DNA from 3 places in the Streptomyces sp. NPDC087440 genome. Region 1 is predicted to be linked to each of the others. Evidence: riboswitches for the same ligand, from Rfam matches in the RefSeq annotation. Region 1 holds a riboswitch; each other region holds the start of a gene.
What was found. Region 1 has a riboswitch for thiamine pyrophosphate ahead of thiO (glycine oxidase ThiO). Riboswitches for the same ligand answer to the same signal wherever they lie in the genome.
Positions count from the first base shown of each region.

Region 1 (7,176 bases):
GCACGTCCTCGTTGAGGTGCTGGTAGAGCACCTGCGCGGGGGTGCCGCCGGAGTGCGGCTTGGCGCCGGTGAGCATCTCGTACAGGACGACACCGCACGCGTACACGTCCGCGCGGGTGTCGGCGGTGCCGTGCTCGATCTGCTCGGGCGCCAGGTAGGAGACCGTGCCGAGGACGGACCCGGTGGTGCTGGTGACCGTGTCCACGGCGCGTACGAGACCGAAGTCGGCGACCTTCACCCGGCCGTCGTCCCCTATCAGGACGTTCTCCGGCTTCATGTCGCGGTGCACGAACCCGGCCCGGTGCGCGGCGCCCAATGCCGCCAGCACCGGCTCCAGGATGTCGAGCGCGGCCCGGGGCTGGAGCGCGCCGCGCTCGCGCAGGACGTCGCGCAGGGTGCAGCCCGCGATGTACTCCATCGCCAGGTAGACGTAGTCGCCGTCGGTGCCCTGGTCGAAGACGCCGACCACGTTGGGGTGCGCGAGGCGGGCCACCGACTTGGCCTCGCGGATGAACCGCTCGACGAAGGTGGCGTCGGCGGCCAGCGAGAGGTGCATCACCTTGAGGGCGAGTTCGCGGTCGAGGCGGGTGTCCACGGCCCGGTAGACCGTGGCCATCCCGCCGACGGCGATGCGTGCCTCGACGAGGTAGCGGCCGTCGAGCAGCTGCCCGACGAGGGGGTCCTGGAGGGTCGTGTCCACGCAGGGAGTCTACGAGCCGGTAGGGGCGGGGCGGACGGGAGCGTGCGGGGTGCGACCGTACTGAGGCCGAGCTGTGACAGGTGCCGCCCCGCCGGGGCGACGCGCGGGCGTCAGAACGCCGGCCGCTCCGGGTCCAGACGGGCCAGGCCCGACTCCGGTGACGACGCCTCCGCGAAGTGCCGCCGGGGAATCCGCCCCGCCCGGTGCGCCAGCCGCCCCGCCTCCACGCCGTGCCGCATCGCCTCCGCCATCAGCACCGGCTCCTGCGCCCGCGTCACCGCCGAGGCGAGCATCACACCGGCGCACCCCAGCTCCATCGCCAGCACGGCGTCCGAGGCCGTCCCGGCGCCGGCGTCCAGGATCACCGGCACCCCGGCCCGCTCCACGATCAGCTCGAAGTTGTGCGGGTTGCGGATGCCGAGCCCGGAACCGATGGGGGAGCCCAGCGGCATCACCGCCGCACAGCCCACGTCCTCCAGCTTGCGCGCCAGCACCGGGTCGTCGTTCGTGTACGGCAGGACGGTGAAGCCGTCGTCGACGAGGGTCTCCGCCGCGTCCAGCAGCTCGATCGGGTCCGGCAGCAGGGTCCGCTCGTCGGCGATGACCTCCAGCTTCACCCAGTCGGTGCCCAGCGCCTCCCGGGCCAGCCGCGCGGTGAGTACCGCCTCGCCCGCCGTGTAGCAGCCCGCCGTGTTCGGCAGGACCCGGATGCCCAGCTTGTCCAGTACGGACAGCACGGAGCCCTGCACGGACGGATCGAGCCGCCGCATGGCCACCGTCGTCAGCTCCGTCCCGGAGGCGATCAGCGAACGCTCCAGGACGTCGAGGCTCGGCGCCCCGCCGGTACCCATGATCAGGCGGGACGAGAAGGAGACGCCGCCCAGCACAAAGAGATCGTCGGCCATGGTGGTCAGCCTCCCTGGACTGCGGTCAGGACTTCCACGCGGTCGCCGTCGCCGAGGGCGGTGGCCGCCCACCGGCCGCGCGGCACCACCGTCTCGTTGAGCGCCGCGGCCACGCCCGCGTGCGCGCGCGTGAGCGTGGCGACGAGGTCGCCGAGGGTGGTGCCGGGGGAGACCGCCCGCCCCTCACCGTTGACGGACACGTTCAGGGTGGTGCTCATGCGGGCTGCTCCTGTCGTACGGGAAGCGATGCGGCGGCGGTGAACCGGCGCGGGGTGAAGGCGCGCGCCTCGTCGGGCAGTTGCCCGGTCGTCAGCACGGTGGCCATGACGTCGCCCGTCACCGGTGTCAGCAGCACACCGTTGCGGTAGTGCCCGGTCGCGAGCACCAGGCCCGGCAGCAGGGTGGGCCCCAGCAGCGGTGCGTTGTCGGGGGAGCCGGGGCGCAGTCCGGCCCTGGTCTCGGTGAGCGGGAGTTCGGTGATGCCGGGGACGAGTTCATGGGCGTCGCGCAGCAACTCGTACACCCCGCCCGCCGTCACCGTGGTGTCCCAGCCGAGTTCCTCGCTGGTGGCGCCGACGACGAGTTCGCCGTTCTCGCGGGGCACCAGGTAGACGTGACTGCCGCGCACCACCGCGCGCACCGTCCGGCTCAGGAACGGGGCGTACGTGGGCGGCACGGTGAGCCGCAGCACCTGCCCCTTCACCGGGCGAACGGGCGGCAGCACCTCGTCCGGCACCCCGGCGAGCCGTCCGCTGAGCGAACCCGCCGCCAGCACCACCTGGTCGGCGACGAGCTCGCTGCCGTCGGCGAGGAGCGCGCCCGAGGCCCGCTCCCGTACCACCGACAGCTGTTCGGCCTTCGTGCGGTGCAGGACCACCCCGGTGCGCTCGCAGGCCGTCAGAAGGGCGGCGGCGAGGCGGCGCGGGTCGATCTGGTGGTCGCCGTCCACCCGCAGCCCGCCGCGCACGCCGGGCGCCAGCATCGGCTCCAGGCGGCGGCAGTCGCGCCCGCTGAGCCACTCCGACTCCAGGCCCGACTGCCGTTGCAGGGCGTGCAGTTCGCGCAGGTGTGCCCGGTCGTCGGCGTCCAGGGCGACGGCCAGGGTGCCGCAGGCGCGGTAGCCGGTGTCCTGTCCACTCGCCTCCTCCAACTCGGCGACGAAGTCCGGATAGCGGCGCGCGGAGGCGAGGTTGAGACCGAGCAGGGTCTGCTCGCCGTAGTGCAGTTCGGTGACGGCGGCCAGCATCCCGGCGGCCACCTGGGCGGCGCCGCCTCCTGGTTCGGGGTCGGCGAGCGCGACGCGCAGGCCCCGCTGGGCGGCCCGCCAGGCCGTCACCAGGCCGATGATCCCGCCCCCGACGACCAGGACGTCGTACGGCTTCGCCGATGGTTCGACAGACGTGTGCATGGGCGTCCAGCCCCTCCCTTCGCCGGCATGACCCGGATCAGGTTCGTACGGTCGGAGGCCTGGTCAGCCTCCCTCTCAGCCCGGTCCGCCGGGCTCCCGTGAGTGCTTGTACGGTGACCAGACTAGTCCCTGGGTTCAACAGACTGTGAGGTACGTCCCGTGCCCCGTTCGCTCGACGGACTTCTCCTCGCGCCGGTCGCCGACCAGGCGCCGGGGCAGGTCGGCACCCGCACCCGTTTCGCGTACCACGAGCAGGACGGGCTGATCTGGGCCGAGTACGCGGGCGGCGACGTCGTGCGCGGACACCTGGTGGGCACGCGCGAGGGCGACCGGCTCGACTTCCGCTACGTCCAGCTGAAGCACGACGGGACGACATCGTCCGGCCATTGTCAGTCGCAGGTCACACTCCTTTCCGACGGTCGAGTTCGGCTGGAGGAGAGCTGGGCATGGGAGTCCCAGGACGGCAGTGGCACGAGCGTCGTCGAGGAAGTCCCGGGCGGCCCGGAAGCGGCCGTCACGGACCGGCATTCCTGACGGCTCGTCAGAAACGTAAGGTGGTCGCGTGAGCGAGCAGAAGCGAATCGTCGTCGTCGGCGCGGGCATGGCCGGAGTGCAGACCGCCGTCGCCCTGCGGGAGCAGGGCTTCCCCGGCCCGATCACCCTGATCGGGGCCGAGCCGCACCCGCCGTACGACCGGCCGCCGCTGTCCAAGGCGGTGCTGCTCGGCAAGGCCGAGGGCTCCGCCTTCGAGGTCGACTTCGGGGCGCTCGGCGTCGAACTGCGCCTGGGCTCGGAGGTCGTCGCCCTGCGCCCGGACGACCACGAGATCGACACCCTCACCGGACCGGTGCCGTACGACCTCCTGGTGATCGCCACCGGAGCGGACCCGATCACCCTCCCCGGCACCCTCGGCGCCCCCGGCGTGCACCTCTTGAGGACGCTCGACGACGCACAGCGGCTGCGTCCGGTGCTGGACGCACAGAGCGACGTGGTGGTCGTCGGCGCCGGATGGATCGGCGCGGAGTTCACCACCGCCGCCCGCGAGGCCGGGTGCACGGTCACCGTCGTGGAGGCCGCCGACCGGCCGCTCGCCGGGACGATGCCCGCCGAGATCGCCGTGCCCATGGCGCAGTGGTACGCCGAGGGCGGCGCCGAACTGATCACCGGTGCACGGGTCGCGTCGGTGGAACCGGGCGCGGTGCTGCTCGCCGACGGCCGCCGCATCCCCGCCGACGCGGTCGTCGTCGGCATCGGCGCCAGACCCACGACCGGCTGGCTGGCCGGTTCCGGCGTCGAGCTGGGCCCGGACGGGTCCATCACCGCCGACGAGCACCTGCGCACCTCCGCGCCCGACGTGTACGCCGTCGGCGACTGCGCCTCCTTCCCCTCGCACCGCTACGGTGCGCGTCTGCTCGTGCACCACTGGGACAACGCCCTCCAGGGGCCGCGCACCGTCGCCGCCCACGTCATGGACGCCGCGCCGCAGCCCTACGACCCGGTGCCCTACTTCTGGTCCGAGCAGTTCGGCCGCTTCGTGCAGTACGTCGGCCACCACGCGGACGCCGACGAGATGATCTGGCGCGGCGACCCCTCCTCGCCCTCCTGGTCGGTGTGCTGGCTGCGCGAGGGGGCACTGGTGGCACTCCTTGCCGTCGGCCGCCCGCGCGACCTGGCGCAGGGGCGCAAGCTGGTGGAGGCGGGTGCGGCACTGGACGCGGTGCGGGCCGCGGACCCGGCCGTACCGCTGAAGTCGGCCGTACGGAATCCGTGAGGGCGCCCCCGGGCCCGTACGGAATCCGTAGGGGAAGTCCCGCGCGGACCGGGCCCGGGTGCCGGTTGTCGGTCCCGGATGGCACGCTTGTCCTGTGACCGAGATTGACGCAAAGATCGACGCCCTCGTCCCCGCCTGGCTCTACCTCCCCGACATCGCGGAGATGCTCGACCTGGAGGTGACGAAGGTGCGGCAGCTGGTGAAGGACGGCCAGCTCATCGCCGTACGACGCGGTGAGAACCGTTCGCTCCAGGTGCCCGCCCCCTTCATCGACGGAAACCAGATCGTCAAGGGCCTGCCCGGGCTCCTGACGGTCCTGAAGGACGACGGCTTCTCCAACGAGGAGATGCTGGAGTGGCTCTTCACCGCCGACCCGACCCTGCCCGGCACCCCCGCGCAGGCCCTGAGCGAGAATCGCGGCACGGAGGTGAAGCGCCGCGCCCAGGCGCTCGCCCTCTGACGAGGCCGCACCACACCGAGGCGGTGTGCGGTCCGCCCCGCGCGGACCGCACACCCGCCACAGACCGACGGGGGGCGACCCCCGCCACCACCACGCGGGGGAGCACCCCCGGCACCACCACGGGGGGAACCGCACCATGCCCACGCCCAGCGAGCTGCTCGCCGACGCCCGCCTCTACCTGTGCACGGACGCCCGCAAGGAGCGCGGGGACCTCCCCGCCTTCCTCGACGCCGTGCTCTCCTCCGGCGTCGACATCGTCCAGCTCCGCGACAAGGGCATGGAGGCGGGCGAGGAGCTGGAGCACCTCGCCGTCCTCGCCGACGCCTGCCGCAGGCACGGCAAGCTCCTCGCGGTGAACGACCGCGCCGACGTGGCGCACGCCGTCGGCAGCGACGTCCTGCACCTCGGCCAGGGCGACCTGCCGGTGCCCGCCGCCCGCGCCATCCTCGGCGCCCGCAGCGACGACGTCCTGATCGGCCGCTCCACGCACGCCGAGTCCGAGGTGGACGCCGCCGTCGCCGAGCCCGGCGTCGACTACTTCTGCACCGGCCCCTGCTGGCCCACCCCCACCAAGCCCGGCCGCCACGCCCCCGGCCTCGACCTGGTGCGGTACGCGGCCTCCCTGGACCAGCCGCGCCCCTGGTTCGCCATCGGCGGCATCGATGCCCACAACCTGGACGAGGTGCTGGCCGCCGGAGCCCGCCGGGTCGTGGTCGTCCGCGCGCTGACCGAGGCCGCCGACCCGGCCTCCGCCGCCGCCGACCTGGCCAAGAGGATCAGGTCATACGATCAGTAACCGTTCAGGATGCGCCGGATAACTGTCCGAAGGGTGGACAAGAAACCGGCATAACGGACCTTTGCCTCCTGGGCGGTTGGGCGTCCGCCGCCCCGCTGGCTAATCTCTCGACATGGCCCTTGGCACAGCTTCCACCAGATCAGATCGCGCGCTTACGGTGCGTGAGCTGCTGGAGACCGGAAAGACGTCGTTTTCCTTCGAATTCTCGGCCCGCAGAACCGAGAAGGGCGAGCAGAACCTCTGGAACGCCCTGCGCCGGGTCGAGGCGGTACGCCCCAGCTTCGTCTCCGTGACCTACGGCGCGGGCGGCTCCACCCGCGAAGGCACGGTCAAGGCCACCCAGAAGATCGCCTCCGACTCCACGCTCACGCCCGTCGCGCACCTCACGGCCGTCGACCACTCGATCGCCCAGCTGCGCAACATGGTGGGCCAGTTCGCCGACGCGGGCATCCGCAACATCCTCGCGGTGCGCGGCGACCCGCCGGGCGACCCGATGGGCGAGTGGGTCAAGCACCCCGAAGGCGTGACGTACGCGTCCGAACTCGTCGAGCTCATCAAGGAGTCCGGCGACTTCTGCGTCGGCGTCGCGGCATTCCCGGAGATGCACCCGCGCTCGGAGAACTGGGATTCCGACATCCGCCACTTCGTGGAGAAGTGCCGGGCCGGTGCCGATTACGCCATCACCCAGATGTTCTTCGACCCGGAGAGCTATCTGCGGATGCGTGACCGCGTGGAAGCAGCGGGTTGCCACACCCCGATCATCCCGGAAGTGATGCCTGTCACGCTGGTCAAGCAACTCGACCGGCTTCCGCAGCTCAGCAACGCGCATTTCCCGGACGCCGTGAAAGAACGCATGCTCGCGGTCAAAGACGATCCCGCCGCTGTACGCTCCATTGGCATCGAGTTCGCCACGGAGTTCTGCGCGACGCTGCTTGCCGAAGGTGTACCGGGAATGCACTTCATCACGCTGAACAACTCGACGGCGACGCTCGAAATCTACGAGAATCTCGGACTGCACGACCCGACGTCACTGCCGACGCAGTCGTAAGCAGTCATCACAGCTGTACTCGCGCCGCCGCGTCCACCAGGGGACGCCGGCCGCAGGAGAGGGGCGTACATGGGCTGGACGGTCCTCT
Region 1 is NZ_JBIUXN010000018.1:148,489-155,664, forward strand. Features, by position in the region: gene pknB (Stk1 family PASTA domain-containing Ser/Thr kinase) at 1-700, opposite strand, end outside; gene ACIO3O_RS30470 (thiazole synthase) at 811-1,605, opposite strand; gene thiS (sulfur carrier protein ThiS) at 1,611-1,823, opposite strand; gene thiO (glycine oxidase ThiO) at 1,820-3,013, opposite strand; TPP riboswitch at 3,011-3,123, opposite strand; gene ACIO3O_RS30485 (hypothetical protein) at 3,173-3,547, shown strand; gene ACIO3O_RS30490 (NAD(P)/FAD-dependent oxidoreductase) at 3,615-4,784, shown strand; gene ACIO3O_RS30495 (Rv2175c family DNA-binding protein) at 4,879-5,244, shown strand; gene thiE (thiamine phosphate synthase) at 5,381-6,040, shown strand; gene metF (methylenetetrahydrofolate reductase [NAD(P)H]) at 6,153-7,088, shown strand; gene ACIO3O_RS30510 (hypothetical protein) at 7,158-7,176, shown strand, end outside.

Region 2 (7,176 bases), on a different contig from region 1:
ATCGGCGGCATGTACCTGCACACGGTGGCCCTCCAGATCGGCTCGGTCAACGGGGCCACCGCCGCCCTAGTGGTGGGCGAGACGGTGCTGCCCGGCCTGATCGGCGTGGTCTGGCTGGGCGACGCCTCCCGGCCGGGGTTCGCCTGGGTCGCGATCATCGGTTTCGTGCTGGCCGTGGCGGGTGCGGTCGCGGTCGCCTGGTACGGCAAGCACGAGGGCGAGACGGGCGCGGAGCCCGACGCGCCACGGCCCCTGGTCGACACGGCCCGCTGACCCGCGTCACCCCTCCAGCAGGACGACCTCGTCCGCCGCGAACACCGCCCCCACCTCGGCGCCCACCTCCGGCGCGTCCCGCAGCGGGCACTCGGCCTCCAGCGGCGGACCGTCCGCGGGCCGCAGTCGTACGGCGACGTGGTGACCCCGGAAGGTCCGGGCGAGCACCGTGCAGGGCAGCCCGTCGGCGACCGGCACCAGGCGGACACCGGCGGGCCGCACGAGCAGCCGGGCCCCGCCCTGCGGTGCGCCCGCCGGGACGGGGATCTTGCCCCAGACGGTGTCGGCGGCCTCGCCGGTGATCGTCGCCTCCACCACGTTGTCGAAGCCGAGGAACCGGGCGACGAACTCCGAGGCGGGCCGCTGCCACACCTCCAACGGGGTGCCGGACTGGGCGATCCTGCCGTCCCGCATGACGACGACCCGGTCGGCCAGGGCGAAGGCCTCGCCCTGGTCGTGGGTGACGGCCAGGACCGTGGTGCCCAGCCTCCCGAAGAGCTGACGCAGTTCGACCACGAGCCGCTCGCGCAGGCTGCGGTCGAGCTGCCCCAGCGGTTCGTCGAGCATCAGCAGGGCGGGCCGGGGGGCCAGCGCGCGGGCCAGGGCGACGCGCTGCTGCTCGCCGCCGGAGAGCGTGGCGACGGCCCGCCGCTGCGCGCCCGGCAGACCGACGAGTTCAAGGAGCTCCTCGACACGCGAGGCCTGTTCGGCCCGCCCGGCGCCGTGCATCCGCAGCCCGAAGGCGACGTTGCCGCCCACGTCACGCTGCGGGAAGAGCTGGTGGTCCTGGAACATCAGGCCCACCCCGCGCTTGTGCACCGGTACGCCCGTCTGGTCCGCGCCCTTCAGGAGCACCCGCCCCGAGTCCAGCGGCTGAAGCCCCGCCACCGCGCGCAGCAGCGTGGACTTGCCGCTGCCGCTGGGCCCGAGCACACACACGATCTCGTGCGCGGCGACCCGCAGATCGACCGCGTCGAGCGCCGCCCGCGCACCGAAGCGCACGGTGGCGGCCTGAAGATCCAGCAGCGGTCCGGCGTTGTCGGTCATGTCAGAACTCCCCGGATACGGATCGGTCGGGCCGGATGCGTTCCAGCACCAGCAGCGACACCGCGCACACGACCATCAGGATCGTGCTGAGCGCCATCGCCTGCCCGTAGTTGAGGTCTCCGGCCCGCCCCAGCAGCCGGGCCACGGCCACCGGCAGCGTCGGGTTGTCGGGCCGTGCGATGAACACGGTCGCGCCGAACTCGCCCAGCGACACCGCGAAGGCGAACCCGGCCGCGACGAGCAGCGCCCGCCGCACCAGCGGCAGGTCGACCTCCCGCCACGCCCGCAGCGGCGACGCCCCGAGCACGGCCGCGGCCTCCCGCAGCCGCCCGTCGACCGCGCGCAGGACCGGAAGCATGGTGCGTACGACGAAGGGCACCCCCACCAGCGCCTGCGCCAGCGGCACCAGGATCCACGAGGTCCGCAGATCCAGCGGCGGCTGGTTGAGGGTGATCAGGAAGCCGAAGCCGACCGTCACGGCGGACACCCCGAGCGGCAGCATCAGCAGCGCGTCGAAGCCCCGCACGAGCCGCCCCGCCCGCCGGGTGAGCGCGGCCGCGGCCAGACCGCCCACCAGCAGGGCGATGAGGGTCGCCACGACGGCGTACTGGAGGGAGTTCCAGACCGCCTCCAACGGCGGTACCAGGAAGGTCCCGCCGCCCCCGTCGGCCGACTGGAGCGCCCGGTAGTAGCGGAAGCCGTAGCCGTCGGGGCCGTCGAAGGAGCGCTCGACGAGCACCGCGAGCGGCAGCAGGATCAGTACGAGCACGGTGGCCAGCACCCCGCCGAGCAGCGCCCACTGCCCCGCCCCCCGCGGACGGCGTGCCGTGCGGGCCGGGTCGACGAGCCGCAGCGCGCTCTCCCTGCGCCGTACGGTCCAGGCGTGCACGGCGAGGATCGCGCCGACCGCCGCGAACTGCACAAGCGTGAGGACGGCCGCCGTCGGCAGGTCGAGGAACTGGGCGGTCTGCCGGTAGATCTCCACCTCCAGGGTGGAGAAGGACGGCCCGCCCAGGATCTGCACGACCCCGAAGGAGGTGAAGGTGAAGAGGAACACCATCAGCGCGGCCGCCGCCACGGCGGGCGCGAGCGCGGGCAGGGTCACCTTCCGCCAGGCGGCGAAACGCCCCGCTCCCAGGACCCGGGCCGCCTCCTCCTGCCGGGGGTCGAGCTGCGACCACAGGCCGCCCACGGTCCGTACGACGACCGCGTAGTTGAAGAAGACGTGCGCGAGCAGGATCGCCCACACACTGGTGTCCAGCCGTACGCCCCACAGCTCGGCGAGCAGTCCGCCCCGCCCGAGCACGGCCAGGAAGGCGCTGCCCACCACGACCGTCGGCAGCACGAACGGCACGGTGACCACGGCCCGCAGCAGCTGCTTGCCGGGGAAGTCGAACCGGGCGAAGACGTACGCCGCCGGAAGGGCCAGCAGCAGGGTGAGCGCGGTGGAGGCGGCGGCCTGCCAGGTGGTGAACCACAGCACGCCGCCGATGTCGGGGTCGCCGAGCACCTCCCCGATCCGCCCGAACTGCCAGGTCCCGCCGGACTTCAGGCCCCGCCCCACGATCGCGACGACCGGGTAGGCGAAGAACAGCCCGAAGAACGCGAGCGGCACGGCCATCAGCCCGAGCCGCACCGCGCTCCCGCGCCACGCACCCCGCCGGGGCGCGGCTACTTCTTCACCAGCGAGGACCACGTCTTGACCCACTGCTCACGGTTGTCGGTGATCTTCTTGGGGTCCACGGTCAGCGGCTTCTCCGCCTTCTCGCCGAACTTCGCGTACACCTCGGGCAGCTTGGTGTCCTTGACCGCCGGGTTGACGAACATCTTCAGCGGCAGGTCCTCCTGGAACTGCTTGCCGATGAGGAAGTCGAGGAGCGCCTTGCCGCCCGCCGCGTTCTTCGCGCCGTCCAGCAGCCCGGCGAACTCGATCTGGCGGAAGCAGGTCCCGGTGGCGACGCCGGTCGGCGCCTCGGCCGGGCGGGGTTCGGCGTACAGCACCTCGACGGGCGGGCTGGAGGCGTACGAGACGACCAGCGGCCGGTCGGCCTTGGCCTTCCTTCCGCCCGCGGAGCCGGAGAACTCCTCGTTGTAGGCCTGCTCCCAGCCGTCGACGACCTTGACGCCGTTGTCCTTGAGCTTCTGCCAGTACCCCTGCCAGCCGTCGTCGCCGTACTGTCCGGCGGTGGCGAGGAGGAAGCCGAGGCCCGGCGAGGAGTTCGCCGCGTCCTCCACGACCAGGAGGTCCTTGTACGCGGGCTTGACGAGGTCGTCGAGGGTCTTCGGCGGTGCGAGCTTCTTGTCGGCGAAGAACTTCTTGTCGTAGTTGACGCAGATGTCGCCGGTGTCGACGGGCGTCACCCGGTGGTCGCCCTTGTCGAGCTGGAGGTCGGCGGGTATGCGCTCCAGGCCCTTGGCCTCGTACGACTGGAAGAGCCCGTTGTCGAGCGCGCGGGACAGGAGCGTGTTGTCGACGCCGAAGAAGACGTCGCCGCGCGGCGAGCCCTTGGTGAGGATCTCCTGGTTGAGGGCGGCGCCCGCGTCCCCGCTCTTGAGGACCTTCACCGTGAAGCCGGTCTGCTGCGTGAACGCCTTCAGCACGGCGGGCGAGACGTCGAACGAGTCGTGGCTGACCAGCGTGACGGTCTTGTCGCCCTTTGCGGGCGCCGCGCTGTCAGTGCCTCCGCACGCGGCGAGCGCGCTGACGCCGACGGCGGCGGCCAGTGCCGTGGCGGCGTACCTCTTGATGGTGCTCACTGGTGGTTTTCCTCCTGGACATGACCAGGAAGAGACGCGGCCCTGCCCGCACCCCGAAAGGGATGCGGGCAGGGCGCTACAGCTTGAGTAACGACCGAACTTCCTACCCAGAATGACCTGGGCAAGGTTCAGAGGGTCTGCGGCCTTGGCCGTCCGAAGACGACCGGTGCCGCACTCTCAGCGCTGTGGCGCTCCCCTGTCGGAATATGTAAATGTGCAGCCCAGCCTACAGGGGCCCTTTCGAACTAGCGCTCGGAGGCGGCCAGCTGCCCGCAGGCCCCGTCGATCTCCTGGCCCCGGGTGTCCCGGACGGTCACCGGCACCCCGTGCGACGCGATGGCCTCGACGAAGGCCTTCTCGTCCTCGGGCCGCGAGGCCGTCCACTTGGAGCCCGGCGTCGGGTTCAGCGGGATCAGGTTGACGTGCACCCGCTTGTTCTTCAGCAGGCGGCCCAGCAGGTCGCCCCGCCACGCCTGGTCGTTGATGTCGCGGATCAGCGCGTACTCGATCGAGATCCGGCGCCCGGACTTCTCCGCGTACTCCCACGCGGCGTCCAGCACCTCCCGCACCTTCCAGCGCGTGTTGACCGGCACCAGGGTGTCGCGCAGTTCGTCGTCCGGCGCGTGCAGCGACACGGCGAGACGGCACTTGAAGCCCTCGTCGGCGAACCGCAGCATCGCGGGCACGAGCCCGACCGTGGAGACGGTGATGCCGCGCTGCGACAGCCCGAGCCCGTCGGGCTCCGGGTCGGTCAGCCGCCGAATCGCACCGACCACGCGCTTGTAGTTCGCGAGCGGCTCGCCCATCCCCATGAACACGATGTTCGACAGCCGCGCCGGTCCGCCCGGGACCTCGCCGTCGCGCAGCGCCCGCATCCCGTCGACGATCTGGTGCACGATCTCCGCCGTCGACAGGTTCCGGTCGAGGCCGGCCTGCCCGGTGGCACAGAACGGGCAGTTCATGCCGCAGCCCGCCTGCGAGGAGATGCACATGGTGACCCGGTCCGGGTACCGCATGAGCACGGACTCCACGAGGGTCCCGTCGTGCATCTTCCACAGCGTCTTGCGCGTGGTCTCCTGGTCGGTCGACAGATGCCGTACGACGGTCATCAGCTCGGGCAGCAGCGCGTCCCGCAGCTTCTCGCGCGAACCGGCGGGGATGTCGGTCCACTCCGCCGGGTCGTGGGCGTACCGGGCGAAGTAGTGCTGGGACAGCTGCTTGGCGCGGAACGGCTTCTCGCCGATCTCGGCAACCGCTTCCTTGCGCTCGGCGGGCGTGAGGTCGGCGAGGTGCCGCGGGGGCTTCTTGGCTCCGCGGGGCGCGACGAAAGTGAGTTCTCCGGGCTTAGGCATGGTCATACCAGTGTCTCAGATGTACGACAAGAGGCCCGCCGTCCTGTGGACAGCGGGCCCCTCACACGCAAAGCAGCAGGTCAAAGTACCTGGATCAGGCCCGGTGGGTCATTTGGGCCGATGGATCAGGCCGAGCCCACGAAGATCACCAGCATCAGCCACACCACCGGAGCCGTCGGCAGCAGCGAGTCCAGCCGGTCCATGATGCCGCCGTGCCCGGGCAGCAGCGTGCCCATGTCCTTGATCCCGAGATCCCTCTTGATCATGGACTCGCCCAGGTCGCCCAGCGTCGCGCTGGCCGCGACCGCGAGGCCGAGCAGCACGCCCTGCCACCACGTACCGCCGTCGACCAGCAGCGTCATGCACAGCACGCCCGCCACCATCGCGAAGGCGATCGCCCCGAGCAGGCCCTCGCGGGTCTTGCCGGGGCTGATCTTCGGCGCCAGCTTGTGCTTGCCGAAGCGCCAGCCCACCGCGTACGCACCGGTGTCGCTGACCACGGTCAGCAGCAGGAAGGTGAGCACCCGCTGCGGCCCGTCGTCGGCCTTGAGCATCAGCGCGACGAAGGTGGCCAGGAACGGCACGTAGAACGCGGCGAAGACACCCGCGGTGACGTCCTTGAGGTACCCCTCCGGCGGTTCGGTCATCCGCCAGACCAGCACCGCCAGCGCCGTGAGCGCCATCGCCACCCACGCACCCTCGGGCCCGCGCACGTAACCGGCGACGACCATGGCCGCACCGCCGACCGCGAGCGGCACCAGCGGCGCCTTGATGCCCTTGCGCTCCTCCAGCCGCGAGGTCAGCTCCCACAGCCCGACGACCACGGCGACCGCTATGACGCCGACGAACGCGGCCTTCCAGATGAACAGCGAGGCGACGATCACCACGCCGAGGCCGAGGCCGACTCCTATGGCGGAGCGCAGATCACGGCCCGCCCGCTTCTTCTGGGGAGGCTGGGGCGGCTGCTGCGCCTGAGGCTGCTGCGGCGCCGGGGGCGGGGTGGACATGGGCTCCTGCGGCATCTCGTCGCGGAACGGAGAACCGCCCTGCGGCATGTCGTCACGGACCGGGGGACCGCTCCGCGTCGCAGGAGCGGTCCCCCGGTTCCGATCGTCGCGGTCGTCGGCGTCTCTGCCTGTCTCGGGCACGATGGGCATGGGCCGAGTGTGCTGGGCGTCATGCGCATCGTACGCGGGACCCGCCGGGAGGGGCCCCTGGTCGGGGGCGGTCCATTCACCGGCATAGCCCGCCCTCGGCCGGGCCCCCCAGGAAGAGTCGTTCATCAGACCTCGAGCAGCTCGGCTTCCTTGTGCTTCAGCAGCTCGTCCACCTGCGCCACGTACTTCGCGGTGGTGTCGTCGAGCTCCTTCTCCGCACGGCGGACCTCGTCCTCGCCGGACTCCTTGTCCTTGACGAGCTTGTCGAGGGTCTCCTTGGCCTTGCGGCGGATGGAGCGGATCGAGATCCGGGAGTCCTCGGCCTTGTTGCGCGCGACCTTGATGTAGTCCTTGCGGCGCTCCTCCGTCAGCTGGGGGAACGTCACTCGGATGATGCGGCCGTCGTTGCTCGGGTTGACGCCGAGGTCGGAGTCGCGGATGGCCTGCTCGATGTTGCGCAGGGCGCTCGCGTCGAAGGGGGTCACCACGGCCATGCGCGGCTCGGGGACCGAGAACGACGCCAGCTGGTTGATGGGCGTCAGAGCGCCGTAGTAGTCGGCCACGATCTTGTTGAACATCGCCGGGTGCGC
Region 2 is NZ_JBIUXN010000007.1:109,090-116,265, forward strand. Features, by position in the region: gene ACIO3O_RS16765 (hypothetical protein) at 1-273, shown strand, start outside; gene ACIO3O_RS16770 (ABC transporter ATP-binding protein) at 280-1,320, opposite strand; gene ACIO3O_RS16775 (ABC transporter permease) at 1,322-2,941, opposite strand; gene ACIO3O_RS16780 (thiamine ABC transporter substrate binding subunit) at 2,992-4,077, opposite strand; TPP riboswitch at 4,160-4,285, opposite strand; gene rlmN (23S rRNA (adenine(2503)-C(2))-methyltransferase RlmN) at 4,323-5,429, opposite strand; gene ACIO3O_RS16790 (phosphatidate cytidylyltransferase) at 5,555-6,712, opposite strand; gene frr (ribosome recycling factor) at 6,712-7,176, opposite strand, start outside.
Region 2: linked by a shared signal. The riboswitch ahead of ACIO3O_RS16780 (thiamine ABC transporter substrate binding subunit) and the one ahead of thiO (glycine oxidase ThiO) in region 1 are both predicted to bind thiamine pyrophosphate.

Region 3 (7,176 bases), on a different contig from region 1:
GCGTCCGCCTCGTACCGGACGAGCGCCCGGCGTCGTACCACCAGAACCAGCACCAGCACCAGAGCCAGCACCGGCGCCGGTGCCGGAAAGAGCACCAGCACCGGAGCCCGAGCGGTCCGCGGAGACCACCAGGGCGGCGAGCGCCGTGGTGACCGGCACCGAGGCCACCAGACCGATGGAGCCGACCAGGGTGCGGACGATCTCCTCCGCGACCAGCTCGCTGTTGGCCACCGTGCCGACGCTGGACTGGGCGATGGAGAACAGCAGCAACAGGGGCAGTGCGGCGCCCGCGTAGGCGAGCACAAGGGTGTTCACGACGGACGCGATGTGGTCGCGGCCGATGCGGATGCCCGCCCGGTACAGCGCGCGCGGGCCCATCGTCGGGTCGGCCTGGTGCAGCTCCCAGACGGCGGAGGTCTGGGTGACCGTGACGTCGTCCAGGACGCCGAGCGAGCCGATGATGACGCCCGCGAGGAGCAGGCCGCTCATGTCGATCGACGGATAGAGGCTGTGGATCAGGCCGGTGTTGTCGTCGATGTTGCCCGACAGGAACGCCCAGCCGATGAAGAGCGACCCGAGCAGCCCGATCAGCAGCAGCGAGATCAGCGTGCCGATGACGGCGACGGAGGTGCGCGCGTTCAGGCCGTGGCAGGCGTACAGGGCGATCAGCATGATGGCGCTCGCCCCGACCACCGCCACGACCAGGGGATTCGACCCCTGGAGGATGGCCGGGAGGATGAACAGGGTCAGCACCGCGAACGACGCCACCAGCGCGACCAGCGCCATGACGCCCTTCATCCGGCCGACGACGACCACCGCGACGGCGAAGACCCCGGCGAGCAGGGTGAGCGGCAGCTTGCGGTCCACGTCGATCACCGAGTACTGGAGATCGCGCGGGGCGTTCGGTGCGTACGCGACGACGACCTTCTGACCCTGCTTCAACTGCCGGGAGGATTCCGGCTGGACGATCTCGGTGAAGGTGCGGCCCTTGTTCGCGCCGGTGGTCACCTCGACGCCGGCCTTCTTGCACGCGGTGGCCTTGTCCGGGGGCGCCGCCTGATCGCCCTGCGCCGCCTGTTCGCCCTGTGCGGGCTGCTGCGGGGCGACGTTGGCGTCCTTGCAGTCGATGGTGTCGACGGCGACGACCCTGCCCTGCTCGGTCTGCCGGTCGAAGCCGACTCCGGTGCGCTCGTGGGCGGGTGCGCCGCCCGGCCACAGGATCGCCAGTCCCACGAGGACGGCGGTCGCGAAGGGGATCAGCACGGCCGCGATCACCTTGCGCAGGTGCTTCGACACCGGCGCGGCGGGGCCGTGACTGTGGCTGTGGCCGTGCCCATGACCAGCGGCGGGGGGCGGCTGAGGGGGCGTCGGCTGGGAGGGGGGCTGTGGTGGGGTCACGAGGCGATCATCGCAAGAACGACAGGGGCCCTCTGGTCAGCGCGCCCGGCATGGCGCTAGCGTGGGGGCACCTTTGCACACGCGGGAGCTCGGAGCACCGGGCTGAGAGGGCGCTGACCTCCGTACACGAACGTACGGAAACGGCTGCGTCGACCGCTGAACCTGTTACCGGGTAATGCCGGCGTAGGGAGTAGGTCTCATGACCACGATGGATGCACGCACGCCTGCCTCTGACCAGGACGGGCGCACGCCCGGCTGGCACAAGGGGTACGTCGAGGGATCGCGCCCGGACCTGCGGGTGCCGGTCCGTCAGGTGCACCTGACCAACGGGAAGGACGTGACGCTGTACGACACGTCCGGCCCGTACACCGACCCGACCGTCGCGACGGACGTGCGGCGGGGCCTGGCCCCCCTGCGCGAGAACTGGATCGTCGGGCGCGGCGACACCGAGGAGTACGCGGGCCGTCCGGTCCGGCCCGAGGACGACGGCATCAAGCACACGTCCCCGCGCGGGGGCCTCAGGAACCTCGACGCGGTCTTCCCCGGCCGCCCGCGCCAGCCCCGCAGGGGCCGCGACGGGGTAGCGGTGACGCAGCTCGCGTATGCGCGGCGCGGGGAGATCACCCCCGAGATGGAGTACGTGGCGATCCGGGAGAACGTTTCTCCCGAGGTTGTACGGGAGGAGATCGCCGCAGGTCGGGCGGTGCTGCCCGCGAACGTGAACCACCCGGAGATCGAGCCGATGATCATCGGCAAGCGGTTCCTGGTGAAGGTGAACGCCAACATCGGCAATTCCGCGGTCACTTCCTCCATCGAGGAGGAGGTGGACAAGATGACCTGGGCGACCCAGTGGGGCGCCGACACGGTCATGGACCTGTCCACCGGCCGCAACATCCACACCACCCGCGAGTGGATCCTGCGCAACGCGCCCGTCCCGATCGGCACGGTCCCGCTCTACCAGGCGCTGGAGAAGGTCGACGGCCGCGCCGAGGAGCTGACCTGGGAGGTCTACAAGGACACAGTCATCGAGCAGGCCGAGCAGGGCGTGGACTACATGACCGTCCACGCGGGCGTGCGCCTGGCGTATGTTCCGCTGACCGCGCGCCGCAAGACCGGCATCGTCTCGCGCGGCGGGTCGATCATGGCGGCCTGGTGCCTGGCGCACCACCGGGAGTCGTTCCTGTACGAGCACTTCGAGGAGCTCTGCGAGATCCTCGCCTCCTACGACGTGACGTACTCCCTCGGCGACGGGCTGCGGCCGGGGTCGATCGCGGACGCCAACGACCAGGCGCAGTTCGCGGAGTTGAAGACGCTCGGGGAACTCAACACGATCGCCAAGCGTTTCCACGTACAGACCATGATCGAGGGCCCGGGACACGTCCCGATGCACAAGATCAAGGAGAACATCGACCTCCAGCAGGAGATCTGCGAGGAGGCGCCGTTCTACACGCTCGGCCCGCTGACGACCGATGTGGCGCCCGCCTACGACCACATCACCTCCGGCATCGGCGCCGCGATGATCGCCTGGTGGGGCACCGCGATGCTCTGCTACGTGACGCCCAAGGAGCACCTGGGGCTGCCCAACCGGGACGACGTGAAGACCGGCGTCATCACGTACAAGATCGCCGCGCACGCGGCGGACCTCGCCAAGGGGCACCCGGGTGCGCAGGAGTGGGACGATGCGCTCAGCGACGCGCGGTTCGAGTTCCGCTGGGAGGACCAGTTCAACCTGGCCCTCGACCCGGACACGGCACGGGAGTTCCACGACGAGACGCTTCCCGCCGAGCCCGCGAAGACGGCGCACTTCTGCTCCATGTGCGGGCCGAAGTTCTGCTCGATGAAGATCTCGCAGGACATCCGCCGTGAGCACGGGGGGACGGCGGAGGAGATCGAGGCGGGCATGGCGGAGAAGTCCGCGGAGTTCGCGGCGGCGGGCAACCGGGTGTATCTGCCGATCGCGGAGTAGCCCCGTGCGGCGGCCACGGCCCGTAGTACCGGATCGGATCACTCCGGTGTATCGGATCGGATCACTCTGGTTTGTGGTCCGGGCCGCCGTAGTCGGGGCTGGAGAAGTCCGGGCTGCTGAAGCTGGGGCGGGTCCTGTGACCGTTGTTGTTGCTGTTGTCGCCGGGGCTGCTGAAGTCCGGCCGTGAGTACCCGAGACCGGGGATGCGGCCGGACTGCCGGGGCGGTTCGGGCGAGGAGGAGGCCGGGTCGGGCGGTTTGGCGAGGGCCTCGCGCAGGAACGGGACGATGCCCCGCTCCAGGAGTGCTTCCTTCCAGGCGTCCCTGGCCCGGTCGACCTCCTCCGTGCTCGCGTCCCGGTGGCCGACCTGGAAGGCGGTCGAGCCGTTGCGCAGCGCGGTGAACAGCAGGCCCACCGCCGCGCCCAGCAGCCCCGCCGCGGTCAGCGCCCCGAAGACCCACCCGGCGGTCAACAGGGCGTCGGCGATGGCGGGCGGCGGGTTCAGCATCCGCAGCGAGAAGCCGACGAGCAGCAGCACCACGGCGGCGATCCCGGCCAGCACGGGGGTCAGCACGGCGACGACGGCGATCGCACCGGCGCCGGTCGCCTCGGCGTTCTCGCCGACCCCGGGCGCGAGCAGGGTGGCGGCGGGCAGGGAGGGCGCGCGCAGCTCACCGCGCACCTTCACGTAGTGGTCGTACTCGGTCAGCGCGTGACCGTTGATTATTTCCCTGGCGTTGAGCGCGGCGGTGCGCAGCTGCTCGCTGTTCAGCCGCCCGCCCTCCGCGGCGAGTTCCGGGCGTTCGTGCGCGGTGCGCAGTGCTTCGTCGAGGGTCCGCTCGAACTCCGGGCGGTCCTCGGCCAGCAGGTGCGGAGCGCTGTTCATGTGCATCCCCCGATGCTCCGTAGGGCCGGGTTGCCCGCTTCGGTGGGGCGGTTGGGCGGAAACGGAGGAGAGCCTGCTACGGATAACCCGATGGTAGAGCCGTTACGGCACGGGGTGACAGAGGGTTTCCGGAAATTGGCACGCCGGTGGGAGTGTGTTCGTACGGCGCACGTACGAGTCCGTGACGCTCAGTCATCCAACGGGAGTTGGACCACCAGGAGCTTTCCGGCCATGGTCACGCCGCCGTCCATGGCGATCGCGAGCGCGTCCGCGTAGACGTGCGGACCCTCCACGACCGGCCCCGAGCTGCCCTCTCCGTCGGAGGTGTCCTCGTTGCCGACCTCGCCGAGGAGGTACGGGATGGGGCTGTGACCGTGGACGATGCGCTCGCCGCCATATGCGGCCAGCAGTTCCCGCACGGCGTCGGAGCCGCCTTCGTCACGGAACGCGAAGCGCTTGGTGAATTTACGGAAGACGTCCCAGCACTCGTCGGCGTCGTTGCGCGTGAGGATGTCGTGCACCGTGTCGTTGACGTCCTCGATGGTGCTGCCGTAGTCGAGGTAGGCCGTGGTGTCGGAGTGCGTCAGCAGATGCCCGTCTTCCAGGGCGACGGCGTCCAGGCGTGCCATCCACTGCAGGTGTACGTCCTGGAGGCGCTCCATGTCGTGCTTCTGGCCGCCGTTCAGCAGCCAGGCGGCCTGGAAGGTGGCGGTGCCGGCGCCGGAGTTGACGGGGGTGTCGCCGAAGCGGCGGGCGCCGAGCAGGAGCAGCTCGTGGTTGCCCATGAGGGCCTTGCAGTAGCCGCCGGCTGCGGCCGCCTCGGCGGACAGCCGCATCACCAGGTCGATGACGCCGATGCCGTCGGGGCCGCGGTCGGTGAAGTCGCCGAGGAACCACAGGCGCGCGTTGCCCGCCGACCAGTGGCCCTCCTCGTCGATCAGACCCTGCTCGTGCAGGGCGTCCAGCAGCTCCACCAGGTAGCCGTGCACGTCGCCGACGACGAACAGCGGGCCGAGGCCCTCGCCCTCGGGCTGCGCGGCGAAGTCGGGCTGCGGGATGCGCAGGGTGTCGCCGGGGCCCCGGTCGTCCCGGGTGATCACCGGGAGGTCGCGCTGGGTGGGGGTGTAGCCCTCGGGCTCGTCGCCCTCGTCGAAGGGGGGCTCGGGGTCGTACGTCTCCTGCACCGGTGTGTACGCCTCCTGCACAGCTGCGTACGTTTCCTTCACAGGTGCGTACGTCTCCTGCTCGGGGATGTACGGGCGCTCCGCGAACGCCTGCTCACCGGCGAACGCCTGCTCGCCGGCGGATGTCTGCCCTCCGGCGTACGCCTGCGCTCCCGCGTGCACGTGCTCTTCCGCAAGCAACGGTTCCCCCGCATGCGCCTGCTCCGCGTCGTACGTCGCGACGGGGGCCTGCGCATAGGGAGGCACCCGGAAGTCCCGCAACGTAGCCGTACGCACCGCGGGTCCCTGACCGGCCCCCTGAGTCATTGACCCCTCCACCACCGTCGCACCGCCGTACACCTTGGGGTCCCACCTGGTCTCGGGTGGTCCGCTGTGTCGTGCGCCCATCATAGGAATGCGGCCCGCGCTGTGTGAGGCACCAGGGGTGGTGAATCCGGGTACACCCCCGGTTCACCAGTTGTTTCGCCCGGATTGCGGAGATCGGTCCCGGTGTTGATTTCGGGGCGGCTCCCCGCCTGCCGCCCCGCGCACCCCTGCGTCCGCCCCCTCGGGGCTCCCTCAGTCCCCCGACGGCGACCGCGGCGCGCTCACCGTGGTGCGCGGAGGGCGCCGCTGGGAGGACGTACGGATGATGAGCTCGGTCGGTATCACCTGCTCGACGGGCCGCCCGGTGTCCAGTCCCTCGATGGCGTCGATGAGGAGCTGCACGACCGCCGTGCCGATCCGGCGGGGCTTGAGGGAGAGCGTCGTGATGGGCGGTTCGGTGCTCGCGTACACCGTCGACTCCGAGCAGCAGACGAGCAGCAGGTCCTCCGGGACGCGCAGCCCGTAGCGGCGGGCGGCGGCCAGCAGGTCGGTGCCGTTGGGGTCGAAGAGGCCGTACACGGCGTCCGGGCGGTCCGGGCGGGCGAGCAGCCGGTCGGCCGCGACGGCGCCCGCGCACGGGTCGTGCGCCGGGTAGGACTCGTACACCGGGTCCTGGCCGACGCGCTCGCACCAGCGCAGGTACGCGGTGGTGGAGAGCCGGGTGTAGGTGTCCGTGGTGGTGCCGGTGAGCAGGCCGATGCGGCGGGCGCCGGCGTCGGCGAGGTGGTCGAGGAGTTCGAGCACGGCGGCCTCGTGGTCGTTGTCGACCCACGCGGTGACCGGCAGCGCCCCGGACGGGCGGCCGTCGGAGACGACGGGCAGGCCCTGGCGCATCAGCTCGGTGACGACCTGGTCGTCGTCGGAGGGGTCGATGACGACGGTCCCGTCGAGCGCGACGTTCTGCCACACGTCGAAGGGGCTGTGCCGGGAGGAGGCGGGGAGGATGACGAGGGCGTAGCCGCGGGCGAGGGCGGCCGAGGTAGCGGCCCTGGCCATCTCCGCGAAGTACGCGAACTCGGTGAAGGTGAAAGGTTCATCCCCGTACGTCGTCACGGTCAGGCCGATCAGGCCCGACTTTCCGGTACGGAGGGTGCGGGCCGCGGCGGACGGGCGGTAGCCCAGCCGGTCGGCGACTTCGCGAACGTGGCGGCGGGTGGCGTCCGGGAGCCGTCCCTTGCCGTTGAGGGCGTCGGAGACGGTCGTGATGGAGACACCGGCTGCGGCGGCGACATCCCGGATGCCCGCTCGTCCTGGCCGACTGCCTCGCCGGGGTGTCTCGGTCCGGCTCACCTGATGCTTCCCTGCTGCTGTCATGGCGAGCCGATATTAGGGCTCAGGGGGCCGATTGGCTGCCGTGCATATGCTCCTGGTAGCAG
Region 3 is NZ_JBIUXN010000014.1:90,497-97,672, forward strand. Features, by position in the region: gene ACIO3O_RS25910 (YibE/F family protein) at 1-1,398, opposite strand, end outside; TPP riboswitch at 1,470-1,605, shown strand; gene thiC (phosphomethylpyrimidine synthase ThiC) at 1,598-3,364, shown strand; gene ACIO3O_RS25920 (hypothetical protein) at 3,426-4,256, opposite strand; gene ACIO3O_RS25925 (metallophosphoesterase) at 4,439-5,740, opposite strand; gene ACIO3O_RS25930 (LacI family DNA-binding transcriptional regulator) at 5,993-7,114, opposite strand.
Region 3: linked by a shared signal. The riboswitch ahead of thiC (phosphomethylpyrimidine synthase ThiC) and the one ahead of thiO (glycine oxidase ThiO) in region 1 are both predicted to bind thiamine pyrophosphate.